Sporosarcina pasteurii: one gene and its partner. The protein of the gene in region 1 interacts with the protein of each later gene in a pairwise test. Links are inferred from orthologs where the notes say so. Each region holds a gene or a part of one and is shown in the gene's direction. Other genes may lie near its edges. The genes, in order: dnaI and dnaB.

Region 1 (4,584 bases):
AACGACGATAAACTTGATTTAGATAAGCATGAAGTAATTTCGAATGCGAGTTGTACAACGAATTGTCTAGCTCCTGTAGCAAAAGTTTTAAATGATACATTTGGCATTGAAAATGGGCTTATGACAACAGTTCATGCCTTTACAACTGACCAAAACAATTTGGATAATCCGCACAGTGATATGCGACGTGCGCGTGGATGTGCACAATCGATTATCCCTACTTCAACGGGTGCTGCGAAAGCGCTTTCGCTAGTCCTTCCAGAGTTAGAAGGGAAAATTCATGGAATGGCACTACGTGTTCCAACCCCGAATGTTTCACTCGTTGATTTAGTCGTTGATTTAAAGCAAGATGTAACTGTTGACATGGTCAATCAAGCATTTATTGATAAAGCTGAAGGAGAACTGGCGGGTATTTTACGCTTCACAAAGGAGCCGCTAGTTTCTGTAGATTTTAATACATCAACGGAATCAGCAATTATAGACGGTTTATCTACGATTGTGATGGGAGACCGCAAAGTAAAAGTACTTGCATGGTATGACAACGAATGGGGTTACTCAGCACGTGTTGTAGGTTTAGCCAAAAAAGTTGGAAAGTCTTTAAAGAAAAAAGTTAATGCATAATAAGAGGTAAGAGTAGGGGCAAGATTCCCTACTCTTTTTAAGTTTTGGCTTTTTCTGCTATAATGATAATATATTATGAAAGATAAAGTGGAGGACTTTTTATGAAATGCCCAGCCTGTCAATATAACGGCTCTAAGGTCGTCGATTCTAGACCAGCAGATGCAAATAAATCCATCCGTAGACGTAGAGAATGTGAGTCATGCGGATTTCGTTTTACAACATTCGAAAAAATAGAAGATACCCCGTTAATTGTCGTGAAAAAAGATGGTTCACGGGATGAGTTTGTTGGAAGAAAAATTTTACGTGGGTTAATTCGAGCTTGTGAAAAACGACCAATTTCGCTTGAGAATTTAGAGAACATCGTTTATATTATCGAAAAAGAGTTGAGAAGTTCTGGCGTTGTTGAAATTGATTCTAAAGATTTAGGCGAAATGGTCATGGAGAAATTGGCAGATGTAGATGAAGTGGCATATGTCAGGTTTGCCTCCGTTTATCGCGAGTATCAAGACGTAAGTGTGTTTATTGAAGAATTGAAAAATTTACAAACGCGGACTGCAAGAGATTAACGAATGGAGTGGGATAAATGGTCGCGCTTTTTAGGGAATTACAGCCAATCGATGGATACAGAATAAGATTGTCGCAACCATTTTCCAATTACGATCGGCAACTCCTCACATTATTCTATCAACCGCTTATCGGTTCTGAGGCGATGAGTTTGTTTATGACGCTTTGGGCGGATGCTGAACAAGTGGAGGAACGCGAATATAATCATTATCATTTAATGAATTTATTGACAATGCCGCTCGCACCGATTTTTGAAGCACGGATTTCACTTGAAGCCATCGGTTTAATGCGTACGTATGTGAAAACTGAAGGAGATGTGCGAACGTTTTTATATGAGTTGTCTCCACCGCTCGATGCAAAAGCTTTTTTTGAAGATCCATTGTTATCAACTTTTCTTTTTAGTAAAATTGGTGAACAGGCCTATCGTAATTTAAGAAGTCGATTCACAATTGCGAATGCAGAACTAGATGAATTTAAAGAGGTTTCGAGAACTTTTCTTGACGTGTACAAGCCGGTCACTCATCGAATTGATATAGATGAAGGGGACAAGCATGCAGTGATTGGGCGTAGAAATGCGGAAGGGGTTCCTTTTGAGCAAGATGAATTCGATTTTAACTTATTACGTTCAGGTTTGTCTGAACAAATGGTTCCACAAGCGGCATTAGCTTCTGTATCGAAGGAGCTTATTTCAAAGTTGGCATTTCTGTATTCATTAACCCCTTTAGATATGCAAAAAGTTGTGATGATGGCACTTGATGAGAAATTAGAGCTACCAGAAGCGAGACTTCGAAAAGCGGCTGCTGATTTTTATAAAATGAACACATCAAAAACGCCACCAGTTTTACAAAAGACATTCACACAACCACCGACGCCGACTGTCGAACAAAAGGAAATGACGAGAGAAGAAGAATTGATTTATTATCTAGAAAATACAGCCCCTATCGATATGTTACGGGATTTAAATGGTAAAGAACCGTTGCCTGTCGATGTACAACTTGCGGAAAGACTGGTCAATACGCATGAATTGCCAGTTGGGGTTGTCAATGTACTGTTGCAATTTGTATTTATTCGTAACGACGGCAAAATTACGAATAATTATGTCGAGCGAATTGCTTCTCATTGGATGAATAAAAAAGTTTCCAATGCAAGAGAAGCATTGGAATTTTCGCGTAAAGAACATGATAAATATATGCAGTGGAAAAATGAAGAGAAGAAGCCTGCTACGTATAATCGGAAACCAGTTCGTGAAGGCATGGTGCCTGAATGGTTTTATAAAAAAGAGCAACAGGAAAAATCAGAGGAACATGTAGCACCTGAAACAGAGAAAAAGCAAAAAGAATCTACTGAAGATAATGCGGATATCGAAGAACGCCGCAGAAAGTTACGTGAAAGATTAAGCCGAAGAAGTAAAGGTGTGAACTAATATCGAGCCGATTAAAGAAACATTAAAAAGAGTTGTGAATGCACCAAGCTTTGCAACACGCTATGATGAAATGCGACGGGAAATATTGGAAAATGCCAACGTCCAAAAGTTTTTATCTGATCATGCGGATGAATTAAATAAAGATATTGTTGACCGTAGTTTAGGTAAACTATATGAGTACACGACGGCATCAATTGGTTGTGATAAATGTAATTCTTTAACAGAATGTACCAATATTATGAAAGGCTTTGAGCCCAAATTAGTGTTGAAGAGCAACTTAATTGATATTGAATATGTGAAATGTCAATTAAAACTCATTGACGAGGACCGCCGTAACATCTCTAAAATGATTGAAAGTATGTATATGCCAAAAGATGTCATGGAGGCAAAGCTAGAAGACATAGATTTTGAAGGCAATGCACACAAAAGTCGTTTAACAGTTATAGAGAAAGCGGAGAAGTTTTTATACGAATTAGATGAAACTGGAAAGTTGCCAAGACGTGGTCTATATATTCATGGTCCTTTCGGGATTGGGAAATCATTTATTCTCGGAGCGCTTGCGAATGAGCTTGCTCAGCGTCGAATTAGAACCGTTGCTGTGTATGTGCCGGAGTTTTTACGGGAAATCAAACAATCTATTCAAGATCAAACGTTAAATGAAAAAGTAGACTATGTAAAAAAAGCACCAGTGTTAATTTTAGATGATTTTGGTGCGGAAGCGATGACTTCTTGGACGAGAGATGAAATTCTTGGGGCAATATTACAATATCGAATGGCAGAACAATTGCCGACATTTTTCACGTCAAACCTAAGTTTTAAAGAATTGGAACATCACTTAACTTATACGCAACGTGGTGAAAAAGATGTTGTGAAAGCTGCCAGAATTATGGAGCGTATTCAAACTGTTGCACGGCCTGTGGAATTGAGTGGTGAAAATAGGCGATTAAAATAAGATTATTAGAATCCCCGAAATTTTCAATAAAACTTGCAATTGTAAAATAAGCATTGTATAATCTTCATTAATATCATGATGAAATGCATCGATAAGGACAACAATTGATTAGATTTACCGCCAGAGAATAGGGTCATCGGCTGGAAGCCCTGTAGGTTAAACAATCAGTTTACCACCTTTAAGCAGCATTGGTGAACATTTATTCATTAGCCAATGACGGTCCCGGCCCGTTAGCCGAAGTAAAGCTTCGTTAATCTTATTTATGTTGGGTTAATAGAAGAAGGGTGGAACCACGAGCTAACGCTTCGTCCCTTTTCCAGGGATGGGGCTTTTTTTATTTTCATAAAATAAGGAGTGTTTTAAAAATGGCTGAAATGATTAAATTACAATTTCCAGACGGTACGATAAAGGAATTTCCGAGTGGTACGACGACTGAAGATGTTGCAGCATCGATTAGTCCTGGATTAAGAAGAAATGCAATTGCAGGAAAGCTAGATGAAACATTAATTGATTTCAAAACACCGATTGAGTCAGATGGAAAAATTTCCATTATCACACCAGACTCACCGGAAGCACTTGAAATTTTACGTCATAGTTCAGCACACGTGCTTGCACAAGCCGTTAAGCGACTATTCAAAGATGCGAAGTTTGGCGTTGGGCCAGTCATTGAAAACGGTTTTTACTACGATGTAGATTCGTCTGAGCCAATTACAGCTGAAGATTTACCGGCGATCGAAAAAGAAATGAAACAAATTATTAATGAAAACTTTGAGATCAAACGAATCGAAGTATCACGCGAAGAAGCGAAAAAGCTTTTTGAAGAAATTGGCGATGAATACAAATTGGAGTTAATCGATGCGATTCCTGAAGGAGAACAAGTAACGCTTTATGAACAAGGTGAATTTGTTGACCTATGTCGCGGCGTTCACGTTCCATCCACATCAAAATTACGCGAATTTAAATTATTAAGTGTTGCGGGCGCGTATTGGCGCGGAGATTCAAACAATAAAATGTTACAGCGTAT
Region 2 (6,741 bases), 2.4 Mb from region 1 along the record:
GAATTAGCGCACGCTCTTTAGGAGAGTTAAATGTACAAGTCATTATGGAAGAACTGGGTGGCGGTGGTCATTTGACGAATGCCGCTTGTCAGTTAGAGATTGACTCTGTAGAGGAAGCTGTTGAACGTTTAAAAGAAGTAGTAAATGAAAACAAAGAAAGGGGAATGTAACAATGAAAGTAATTTTCTTAAAAGATGTAAAAGGCCAAGGTGCAAAAGGAGACGTTAAAACAGTACCAGTAGGCTATGCACAAAACTATTTATTAAAAAATAAATTAGCAATTGAAGCAACACCGGGGAATTTAAGCAAATTAAAAGGTCAACAAAAGAGAGCAGAGAAAGATGCAGCTGCTGAACTGGCAGAAGCAAAAGCATTAAAAGAGAAAGTAGAAAAAATTACTGTAGAAATGAAAGCTAAGTCCGGTGAAGGTGGAAGACTATTTGGTTCTATTACTACAAAACAAATTGCCGACACACTTTCTAAAAATGAAGGAATTAAGGTAGACCGTCGCCGTATGGAATTGCCAGAACCAATTCGTTCACTAGGTTATACAAATATTCCTATAAAACTTCACCCTGACGTGACAGCAACTTTAAAAGTACATGTGATTGAAGAGTAATGGGGAGCGAGTACAATGAATGAGATGATCGATCGCGTCCCACCGCATAATAATGAAGCAGAACAATCGGTCATCGGAGCAGTATTCCTTGAACCACAAGCCTTAATTACTGCTGCAGAAGTTCTAATTCCAGAAGATTTCTATCGCATCGCACACCAGAAAATTTTTGGTACGATGCTTTCTTTAAGTGATAAAGGACAACCGATTGACGTCGTAACGGTGACAGAAGAACTCACGGCCAAAAAGGAATTGGAAGATGTAGGTGGAATTTCTTACTTAACTGAAATTGCAAATTCTGTTCCAACAGCAGCAAATATTATGCACTACGCGAAGATTGTCGAAGAGAAATCTTTGTTACGTCGATTAATACGCGTAGCAACACAAATTGTTGAAGATGGATTTACGAGAGAAGATGAGGTTGAGGCCCTTCTTTCCGAAGCTGAAAAAAATATGATGGAAGTGTCCAACAGAAAAAATGCTGGGGACTTTAAACATATTAAAGACGTTCTCGTCCAAACGTATGACAATATTGAGCAATTGCATAATCAACAAGGTGAGGTAACCGGGATTCCTACTGGCTTTACCGATTTAGATAAGATTACTGCTGGTTTCCAACGAAATGACTTAATCATTGTTGCGGCACGTCCATCAGTAGGTAAGACTGCTTTCGCATTGAACGTTGCACAAAACGTTGCGACAAAAACACCGGAAAATGTTGCGATCTTCAGTTTGGAGATGGGCGCAGACCAATTGGTAAGTCGTATGCTTTGTGCAGAAGGAAATATTGACGCTCAAGTATTACGGACAGGTGCATTACAAGCCGAAGATTGGCGTAAATTGACGATGGCCATGGGGAGTTTATCAAATGCAGGGATTTTCATTGATGATTCTTCTGGCATAAGAGTGAACGAAATTCGTTCAAAATGTCGTCGTCTTCAACAAGAGCATGGCCTTGGCATGGTAATAATAGACTATTTGCAGCTTATCCAGGGAAGCGGTAGAACAGGAGAAAACCGCCAACAGGAAGTTTCTGAAATATCGCGTTCACTGAAGGGATTGGCAAGAGAATTAAAAATTCCTGTAATCGCGCTTTCACAGCTATCTCGTGGCGTTGAGCAACGTCAAGATAAGCGGCCGATGATGTCTGACTTGCGTGAGTCAGGAAGTATTGAGCAAGATGCCGACATCGTTTCGTTTTTATACCGTGAAGACTATTACGACAAGGAAACAGAAAATGAAAATATGATAGAAATTATTATCGCAAAGCAACGTAACGGTCCAACAGGAACAGTCACATTGGCGTTTGCGAAAGAATATAACAAGTTCGTCAACGTAGATTGGAGTCAACATGTAGCTCCTGAATTTTAGTAAAGTGATGAACAGGACATTGTAATCGTTATTGATTAATAGAAAACAACGAGAGAATCCAGAAAAAGTATGTTCAACGATAATCATTTGAACTTACTATTTGATTTGGATCATCTCGTTGTTTTTTTGTTGTTCATGCTAGTAATTAATAATAGTAAAGAAGCTTAACACGTCACATCGCAATAAAAATGGTTTTTTATGTAAATATATTTAAATAATTGGATGTTATTATACAAATTCATTACAAAGGGCCATAATTCTACAATTTTTGTAGAAGATATGTTAACTTGTAGGAGGTGTAAAAATTTGCTTATATAGAGAAATAGAAAATAAGTTATAAAGCTTTCATTGTTTAATTTACTAAAGACTGCTAGTTGCAGGGGATAGTGAAAGAGATAGAAGGGGAATATTAAATGTTGTTAAATAAAAATAAACGAGTAGGAAAAGTTAATCGCTCGTTTAAAATAAAGAGATTTACCCAACTACAAAAGATATTTTTTATCAGTATATTATTGTTCAGTCTTCAATTCGAATCTGTTCTTGTAAAAGCGAAAGAACAAGATGACTTTCAAACCATTTACCATATCTATTCAAATGACGAGTACATTGGTCTATTATCCGATAAGAATAAATTAGAACAATTAAAAGAGAACATCATTGAAGAACGCAATTTGCAATTTGAAGACTTTACACTGATGATAGGAAATAATTTATCTATCATTCCAGAAAGAGTATTTAGTGCGAATATAAATGATGAAAGTATTTTAGAAACATTGGAAAATACGCTAACGGTTGAAACAGAAGCAGTGGGCATACAAGTTGATGATCAGGTAGCGTTCTACGTCAAAGATGAAGCGAGTTATGAGTCGGTTATACGAAAACTTAAATTACAAACTGTCAATGAACAAGAACTAGACGAATACGAGACTTCCAACGAGTCTAATTCATCTTTACCCCCATTAAAAGAAAATGAAACACGTATTGTGGATATTATTTTAAGTAGTGAGTTACAGCCGGTTTCAGAAACAGTCGCGCCGGATGAAGTATTGACAGTCAAAGAGGCTCTTAAACTTTTGAATAAAGGTACTTTAGAAGAAAAGAAGTACACCGTGCAATCTGGTGATGTATTAGGAAAAATTGCGAGTAAGCATGACATGTCAGTACAAAAGCTACTAGAAATAAACGAAGATTTAAGGGAAGACTCCGTCATTCGGGTTGGTGATGAACTTAACGTCACTTATACAGAACCCTACGTGGAAGTTGAAGTACATTATGAAGCGAAAAATAAATTGAAAATACCTTATGATAAAGTAACGAAGAAAGATGACTCCCTTTACAAAGGAGACAATAAAGTAACTCAACAAGGTAAGGATGGAGAAAAAGTCGTTACCGAACTGATTCGTAAGAAAAATGGACAAGTAATTGGGAAGTCAGTAACAGAAGAAGAAATCATCTCAGAACCTGTAGAAGAAGTTATAGTTCGTGGAACAAAAGTAATTCCTTCAAGAGGAACTGGGACTTTCAAATGGCCAGCAGTTGGCGGTTATGTTTCTAGTAAAATGGGTATGCGTTGGGGACGTATGCATAACGGCATCGACATTGCACGACCATCTAATCGATCGATTTTAGCGGCTGACAATGGAGTGGTTGTTTCAACTGGTTTTGACGGTTCGTACGGAAACAAAGTCGTCATCGACCATAAAAATGGTTATCGTACATTATACGCACATCTAGCATCAATCGATGTAAAACCTGGACAAACCGTTACAGCAGGATCTAAGATTGGTGTAATGGGTACAACTGGACGGTCAACAGGTATTCACTTACATTTTGAAGTAACTAAAAATGGAACACGAATTGATCCATTAACTGTATTGAGATAATTATAGAGAAACGAAAGACGGCATCTATCTTGCCGTCTTTTTATTATATAAGCAGTTTAATAGTTGGAACAAATATATTGTGCAGTATTAACAGACCTACATGATTTGGATCAAGTTTATAAAGCAAAATCCATATGTCGAACGTTGTCAGTGTATAGCGCTCGGGAAATATTCCCCAGGAAATATTACAAGTGCTAGCAAAAACTAGAACGTGCCAAACCTCAAAAATAATGATAGAGTAAAAAGAACAGATAGAGTGTTGCCAGTCAGGCAAGAAAGGAACGATAAATAGACATGCAAGACAAAACAATACTTGTTGTAGATGATGAAAAACCAATTGCTGATATATTAGAATTTAATTTAAAAAAAGAAGGATTTACCGTTCACACTGCATATGACGGAGAGGAAGCACTAAAAAAAGTAGAGGAAGTCACACCGGACTTAATGCTTTTAGATATTATGTTACCTAAACGTGATGGGATGGAAGTGTGTCGGGAAGTAAGGAAAAAATATGATTTCCCCATCATCATGTTAACGGCAAAAGACTCTGAAATTGACAAAGTGTTAGGCCTAGAATTAGGTGCCGATGACTACGTCACGAAACCATTTGGTACACGCGAGCTCATTGCACGGGTGAAAGCAAATTTACGAAGACATATGAAAGTTTCAGCGGAAGAAGAAAAAGAAGAATCTAATCATTTACAAGTCGGACAATTGATTATTCAACCCGATGCATACATTGTGCAAAAGCGTGGAGAAACGATTGAACTGACGCATCGTGAATTTGAGTTGATTCATTATCTTGCGAAACATATCGGGCAAGTGATGACGAGAGAGCATTTGCTTCAAACAGTTTGGGGATATGACTATTTTGGAGATGTCCGAACAGTAGACGTAACCATTCGGAGACTTAGAGAAAAGATTGAAGATACGCCAAGTCATCCAACATGGATTGTAACGAGACGTGGTGTAGGCTACTATTTACGTGACCCAGAGCAGGAGTAACTCATATGCAAAAGGTTGGAATCTATCGCTCGATACACGTTAAATTTGTACTGATCTATGTGTTACTAATCTTAATTGCGATGCAAATTATTGGCCTTTATTTCGTCAGGGAACTTGAAAGCACATTAAAAACGAATTTTACAACTTCAGTTGCAGATAGAATGAGCCTCGTTGAATTTAGTGTTCGTGAAGAAATGTTAAAAGAACGGTCCGAGGATGATCCGACTTTGGAAGAAAGCTTACGGAACGTTCTTTCAAGCTTTGATTCACAAGATATTAATGAAATCCGAGTGATTAATTCACATTCGCGTATACTTGCTACAAATGTATTGGATAATAAGTCGATGATTGGTCAACGTTCGTTAGATGATGTCGTAAAACGAACCATTACTTCAGGAATGCCGAGTGAAAATAATATCTACTTCGATAAGAGTACAGGCCACCGAATCATGGTTCGAGTTACACCGATAAAAAACGGTGATGAAGTGATTGGCGCAATTTTTCTCGATGCAAATATTGAGAAAATGTTTAAACAAATGGATGAAATTAATCAAATTCTTGCAGGCGGGACGGCAGTATCCTTAACGATTACTGTTATATTAGGGATTTTTATCGCACAAACAATGACGAGACCAATTTCTGATATGAGACGACAAGCACAGGAAATGGCAAAAGGGAATTTTTCAAGAAAAGTTCGAGTCTATGGTGATGATGAAATTGGTCAACTTGCGGTTGCCTTTAACCATTTAACAGGACGGCTACAGGAATCACAAGAATCTACAGAAGGCGAACGAAGGAAACTTACGTCAGTACTTGAAAATATGACGGATGGCGTAATTTCTACAGATCGAAAAGGGCGTGTTGTGCTTATTAACGAACCCGCTCTCCATATGCTCGGGATTTACAGTGAATCACACGTATTAAATCGTCCAATTTCTTCTGTACTTGGGTTAGAGGAAGAGTATACGTTTGAAGATCTAGCGCAGCAAAAAGAATCATTAGCGTTAGATTTTAGTACACGTGAAAAACCGTATATTTTACGGGCAAGCTTTTCGATTACACAAAGAGAAACTGGCTTTGTGAATGGCCTGATTGTTGTACTACACGATAATACTGAACAAGAAAAGATTGATATGGAACGACGAGAGTTCGTTTCTAACGTTTCGCATGAATTACGAACCCCTTTAACGACAATGCGCAGTTATTTAGAAGCACTTGCGGATGGAGCGTGGAAAAATGAAGAAATTGCACCATCATTTTTGCATGTGACACAAACTGAAACTGAACGCATGATTCGTCTCGTTGAAGATCTATTAAAACTATCGAGAATGGATAGCCAAGATTATGATTTGAATAAAGAGTGGGTTGAGTTTAACCAATTCTTTAATTTTATTATTGATCGTTTTGAATTATCAAAGTCCCAAAACGTAAATTTTAGACGTCTATTACCGCAAACTGATCTTTTTGTTGAAATAGATACAGATAAGATGACACAAGTAATCGATAATATTATTTCGAATGCGTTAAAATACTCTCCTGACGGTGGAGATATTTACTTTGAAATCTCAGTTCTTGAAAAGTATTTTAAAGTGATGATTACAGATGAAGGTATGGGGATATCGCCTAAAAATGTTAAACGTATTTTCGATAGGTTTTACCGCGCGGATCGTGCTCGTTCACGGGCAATGGGCGGGACGGGGTTGGGACTAGCCATATCAAGAGAAATGATTGCAGCACACGGTGGAGAGATATGGGCTGAAAGTGAAGAAGGAAAAGGCACGACAATTTACTTTACTTTACCATTTGAATTACAAGAAGGCGGTGAGTGGGAGTGAGATATATTGAAGCAATTAAAACATTTACACT

What was found.
Region 2: the proteins of dnaI (region 1) and dnaB interact in binary tests that used the Bacillus subtilis proteins (3 or more experiments, as listed by UniProt). The link is inferred for Sporosarcina pasteurii from one-to-one orthologs.

The regions. Positions count from the first base shown.
Region 1 is NZ_CP160452.1:889,564-894,147, forward strand. The notes cover bases 1,839-4,584. They hold dnaI (primosomal protein DnaI), read left to right. Parts: upstream 1,839-2,609; coding sequence 2,610-3,560; downstream 3,561-4,584. Other genes in these bases: AB1H92_RS04035 (replication initiation and membrane attachment family protein), read left to right, coding at 1,839-2,608; thrS (threonine--tRNA ligase), read left to right, coding at 3,926-4,584. Also shown: AB1H92_RS04025 (glyceraldehyde-3-phosphate dehydrogenase), read left to right, coding at 1-621; transcriptional regulator NrdR, read left to right, coding at 723-1,187; more of AB1H92_RS04035, read left to right, coding at 1,205-1,838. UniProt on the Bacillus subtilis protein: Helps load the DnaC replicative helicase onto single-stranded (ss)DNA and simulates the helicase activity; in the presence of DnaB more helicase activity is seen.
Region 2 is NZ_CP160452.1:3,272,600-3,279,340, reverse strand. Bases 1-2,810 are described here. They hold dnaB (replicative DNA helicase), read left to right. Parts: upstream 1-634; coding sequence 635-1,987; downstream 1,988-2,810. Other genes in these bases: AB1H92_RS15960 (peptidoglycan DD-metalloendopeptidase family protein), read left to right, coding at 2,401-2,810; rplI (50S ribosomal protein L9), read left to right, coding at 173-619; AB1H92_RS15975 (DHH family phosphoesterase), read left to right, coding at 1-170. In the rest of the region: more of AB1H92_RS15960, read left to right, coding at 2,811-3,870; response regulator YycF, read left to right, coding at 4,165-4,875; cell wall metabolism sensor histidine kinase WalK, read left to right, coding at 4,881-6,710; AB1H92_RS15945 (YycH family regulatory protein), read left to right, coding at 6,707-6,741. UniProt on the Bacillus subtilis protein: The main replicative DNA helicase, it participates in initiation and elongation during chromosome replication. Travels ahead of the DNA replisome, separating dsDNA into templates for DNA synthesis.